Regions from separate parts of the Paenibacillus sp. FSL R7-0179 genome, predicted to be linked through region 2. Evidence: a T-box and tRNA genes for the amino acid it is inferred to sense, from the RefSeq annotation. Region 2 holds a T-box; the other holds one or more tRNA genes.
The links. A T-box is a leader RNA that pairs with one kind of tRNA and senses whether it is charged. The one in region 2 lies ahead of MKX63_RS11135 (arginine--tRNA ligase), so its partner is inferred to be a tRNA-Arg.
Positions count from the first base shown of each region.

Region 1: it has a tRNA-Arg gene. The T-box ahead of MKX63_RS11135 (arginine--tRNA ligase) is inferred to sense a tRNA for this amino acid. The anticodon was not compared.

Region 1 covers NZ_JBBOCC010000001.1:2,654,724-2,657,102, forward strand. The annotation lists gene MKX63_RS11810 (AAA family ATPase) at 1-184, shown strand, start outside; tRNA gene MKX63_RS11815 (tRNA-Glu) at 337-411, shown strand; tRNA gene MKX63_RS11820 (tRNA-Val) at 485-560, shown strand; tRNA gene MKX63_RS11825 (tRNA-Met) at 601-674, shown strand; tRNA gene MKX63_RS11830 (tRNA-Asp) at 751-828, shown strand; tRNA gene MKX63_RS11835 (tRNA-Gly) at 892-966, shown strand; tRNA gene MKX63_RS11840 (tRNA-Arg) at 973-1,049, shown strand; tRNA gene MKX63_RS11845 (tRNA-Leu) at 1,237-1,315, shown strand; partial or broken gene MKX63_RS11850 (ATP-binding cassette domain-containing protein) at 1,385-1,750, opposite strand; gene MKX63_RS11855 (hypothetical protein) at 2,067-2,379, opposite strand, start outside.
Region 2 covers NZ_JBBOCC010000001.1:2,502,167-2,504,545, reverse strand. The annotation lists gene MKX63_RS11145 (hypothetical protein) at 1-279, opposite strand, end outside; gene MKX63_RS11140 (hypothetical protein) at 472-777, shown strand; T-box leader at 1,012-1,234, shown strand; gene MKX63_RS11135 (arginine--tRNA ligase) at 1,289-2,379, shown strand, end outside.

The DNA.
Region 1 (2,379 bases), 150 kb from region 2:
TGAGACCCTGCTTGACAGACTTAAGAGCCGTGGAGAAGGCAGAGACTCCTGGGCTGCTCTACAGATGCAGAGATGTCTTGAAGGGCTTAAGAACAAGGTCTTCGAACATCATGTGGATACGGAGTATCAGTTGATTTCACAGGTTGCTGAGGTTATTATAGCTATGATAGAAACAGAGGATTAGGACAGTGAGAGCGGGAAGCGTCTGTTCAGGTTAGCATTGAAGTTAAACTAGAGGCCCATTAATTTTTTCTATTAATAATGTTGTTTCCTATTGCACTATTCTCATGTATTTGATATAATATCTTTTGTTGTCAAAAGAATGTTTGTTGATCTGGCTCGTTGGTCAAGGGGTTAAGACACCTCCCTTTCACGGAGGTAACATGGGTTCGAATCCCATACGAGTCACCACATTTATCTTTGATAAATTAATGATTGTATATCTCATGAAAATGTGTTATGATCATTAAGTTGCTTCTTCGATGGAGGCTTAGCTCAGCTGGGAGAGCATCTGCCTTACAAGTAGAGGGTCGGGGGTTCGAACCCCTCAGCCTCCACCATGCAGACTTTGCAAGCCAGAAAAGAATATTTTATTACTGACGCGGGGTGGAGCAGCCCGGTAGCTCGTCGGGCTCATAACCCGAAGGCCGCAGGTTCAAATCCTGCCCCCGCAATTAATCCCCACAAAGTGAAGATGTGCTCTGTAGCATATTCCGAATACTTTACGGGGGCCCCAAAACCTTTTATCTTGGAACCGTGGTGTAGTTGGCCTAACATGCCTGCCTGTCACGCAGGAGATCGCGGGTTCGAATCCCGTCGGTTCCGCCATTTTTATGGTGCAAGGGATGAGAAATCCCTGAGTTCGTTAAAGCAGTTGAATACATACCGTGTGCGGACGTGGCTCAGCGGTAGAGCATCGCCTTGCCAAGGCGAGGGTCGCGGGTTCGATTCCCGTCGTCCGCTCCATATTTTGCGCCCTTAGCTCAGCTGGATAGAGCGTTTGACTACGAATCAAAAGGTCGGGAGTTCGAATCTCTCAGGGCGCGCCATTAATACTTCTCTGATTTAACAAAGTGTCCTTCAGATTCGAACGAGTTCGTTGGAGCCTATGCTTCGATAGCACAACTTCGCAATCGGATGCGTAGCAACCGTATCTCTCAGGGCGCGCCATTAATATTATATTGAGAGTATTTCATCTGAAATTTAATTATCCATAGCGGATATACATAATATTAAGCCGGCGTGGCGGAATGGCAGACGCGCTCGACTCAAAATCGAGTGGGAAACCGTGGAGGTTCGAGTCCTCTCGCCGGTATAGTTAAATAAGTTCATTGGAGATATTCTCTAATGAGCTTTTTTTGTTTAATTCTCAATACATCACTCATTATTTGAGCTGAAGATACTTTTGGCCAGATTTAATCACCGCTTCATACCACCCAGAGAAATGCTCGGCGAGTTTGTTTTTAACATTACTTAATCCAACAAACTCCGATGCCTTTTCGATTCTATCTTCAATTTTATTTTTTGAAAAACCGTATAGGGAGCAGCAAAACTGTACATTTTCCTGTGCAGATAGGTCGAGATATATGGCCAGTTCTTGTGGTACAAGTCCGATACGGCGATACCACTGTCTCATCGATTTTCCATCTGCGAATGAAATTTCTCCGTCATCAAAATTGAGCAGCCCTGTAATCGCATGAATGGTAGAACTTTTTCCGGCCCCTTTGGGTCCTAGAATGCCATATATACTTCCAGTTTTTACCTATAAATTTATATTATTCACAGCGATTACGTCTCCAAAGCGATTGACTAATTGTTTGATTGTCAATAGTTTCATTTTGTTTTTCCTTTCCCGAATATCGTTTCTAGGGTTAATGAAATGAGGCCGTTTCTCGTTGTTGTTGAGATGACAAGCAGCTTCTCTATAAGAAAATGTACTTTACTACGTGTTCGCATGTTAAACAGGTTTCTCTGACCTGAGTGCAGCAAAAAATTATTGACCCTATGTGCGCATTTTGAATATCCCCTCTAAATGAATTCATGAAAAATATGTGGAAAAAAGTTTTTTACTTTTGTTTAACCAATATGACTCCAGTTATGATGACAATGAGGCCAATCCATGTTTTCCAGGAAGGAGTCTCTTTCATAAACCAATAACCCATCCAAATAGAGATCAGCACCTCGATACATTTTGCAATGATGAGTACATAGCCTAGTTGATTCAAGGCCTTCATCCCAAATTTAACACCATATCCAACACTCAAATTAGCGGCGAGAAAGAGAGGGAGCATCATGAGCTGGAATTTAAACGTTGACCAGAAATGCGGGTCAATGTGTTTGCTCTGGTAAGAAAAGATAATATTGATAGAAGTGAGGCCA
Region 2 (2,379 bases):
GGATATTCCAATCTCATCTTCATCTACTTCTCCAGTGATGAACACAAATTCAAAGGCATTGAGATCGGCAAAATAATCCCGGGTTACCACCTGATTCGGAGCAACATCAATCACCTCACTGACATACAGCGTTCTGGTAGCGCCCAGCACGTATCCCTGAATACTAATAGAGGTGCTGCCTGGGGCACTCCGCTTGACAATTCTTACCGTCACCGTCTGCGTAGGTCTGACTCCCGAAACGGCATTGTTCTCTATCGGTCCTGTTGACAAAATCGCCATCCTGTCTCGCCCTCCCTTGAAGTTCTAGTGTCAATGCACGATATATTCATATTCGGACGTTCCTGTAACGGTGTGGACACAGGCCTGAGCCCAATCACCAATGACCGCAGGCACGCATATCCTTGAATAAGGAAAGACTGCCCATAGGCTGAGCTTTCTGCATACGAATGCCGAACGGAAGAAGGGACTCCCATGCCCCCTCCAGGAAAAGGAAAGAAGCCCGCCGCCAAAAAAACATCATCCAGCCCCAAAACCCAGACCCCTAAAGGGCTTGAATTCGCCGTAGCTGCACTTCTGTTGACCGGCAAGCTGAAAGTAGACTCTATCCAGATGTACACGGACGCATCGATGTTCGTCAGTCTGGTAGGCAAATATAAAACCCTAAGCGATCTGAGTAGTGACAATGTCGATAAGCTGGTCAGCTTCCTCGATGACAACAGCAGCCTGACGCTGAACGAGATCATGACCGCTTTGAAAAAGAAAGCCGGGAACATCTGAACACTTACGAAAGTAAAATGGGAGGGATGGGGTTATGGACAGTTTTGACGGAGAAGGATTTGCCGGCGGGCTCCTGCTGGTCATTGTAATTATGCTGCTGATTTATGGTTCAACAGACATTAAGAATCTGACAGGAGCGCCCAATGACGAGTAATTATTAACCGGAGGACGCCTGCTGCACAGTAATCTGCTCTTGCTTTCTCCCAGAAATTCGCTATACTGATACAAATCCATATTCAATCGATGACCGGGAGAGTAATGGTCTTATATCTAGTCCCCAGCGAGCCGGGTTAGTGGAAGCCGGTACAGATTAGAACCATGAAGCGCACCCGTGAGATGGACTTCTGAACCTTAGAGTAGGAAGCCCCGGCCGAGGACCGTTAACCTGTAAGGTGGCTGAACCGTAAGGCTTCAGCAACGAGAGTGGTACCGCGAGCGCACAAGCCTCGTCTCTTAGGAGATGAAGGCTTTTTTTGTCGTTATTTTATTCAGGAGGTTGTTATTGATGCCAATGTTAAGTGAGCTTATTCAAGAAAGCCTGAAGCAGTCTGTTCACACCATCGCGTTAACTCTGGGCGTGCCCGACATCGCTGAAGTCCATATTGCCCTGGAGCAGCCGGCGAGTGCCGACCACGGGGATTATTCCAGCAATATCGCTATGCAGCTCGCCCGCCCCTTGCGCAAAGCTCCACTGGCTATCGCCGGGCTAATCGCCGCTGAGCTCGAAGCTTCGGGCTCTGTGCACGGACTGGTGCTGAGAACCGAGGTAGCCGGTCCGGGGTTCATTAATATGTATCTGGATTGGCAGGCCTGGGCACGGGCGAAGGGGAATTTCACGCTTCCTCAGCATGCTGGGGGGTCGAAGGTGATCGTCGAGCATACGTCCGTTAACCCGAATAAAAGTATGCATATCGGCCATTTAAGAAACTCCTGTATCGGGGATGCGCTGGTGAGAGTACTGCGGGCGACCGGCCATTCTGTTGAGGTACACAACTATGTGGATGATCTCGGCAATCAGCTGGCAGATACCGTTGCCGGTCTGCTGAATGTTCCGCTGGCGGGAGAGCATGTAAGATTCGGAGACTACTGCTGGGACATCTATGCCGAGATTAACAAAACGTACGCACAGCAGCCGGAGATGGTGCAGAAACGGACCGGGATTCTTCATGCGCTGGAGGAAGGCCATGGTAATACTGCCTGGATTGGCAACCTCGTCGCCGGGCAGATTGTGAAAGAGCATGTGGAGGAGATGCGGGGGTTCGGCATTGACTACGATCTGCTGGTGTGGGAGAGCAGCATTCTGAAGGAGGGCTTTTGGGCCTCCGCGTTCGAGCTGCTGTCGCAGACGAAGATCTTCGTGCAGGAGACCGAAGGCAAGCTGGCAGGCTGCTGGATTCTGAAGCAACCCGCTGAAGACGCTGCACCGGACATGCAGGAGGAGCATCAGAAGGATAAGGTGCTGGTGCGCTCGAACGGAATTCTGACCTATACCGCCAAGGACATCGCCTATCATCTGTGGAAGTTCGGACTGCTGGAGAAGGATTTCAGCTACAGCGAATTTCAGAGCGGGCTGTGGACGACCGGCTTGAGCGGACAGGCTCT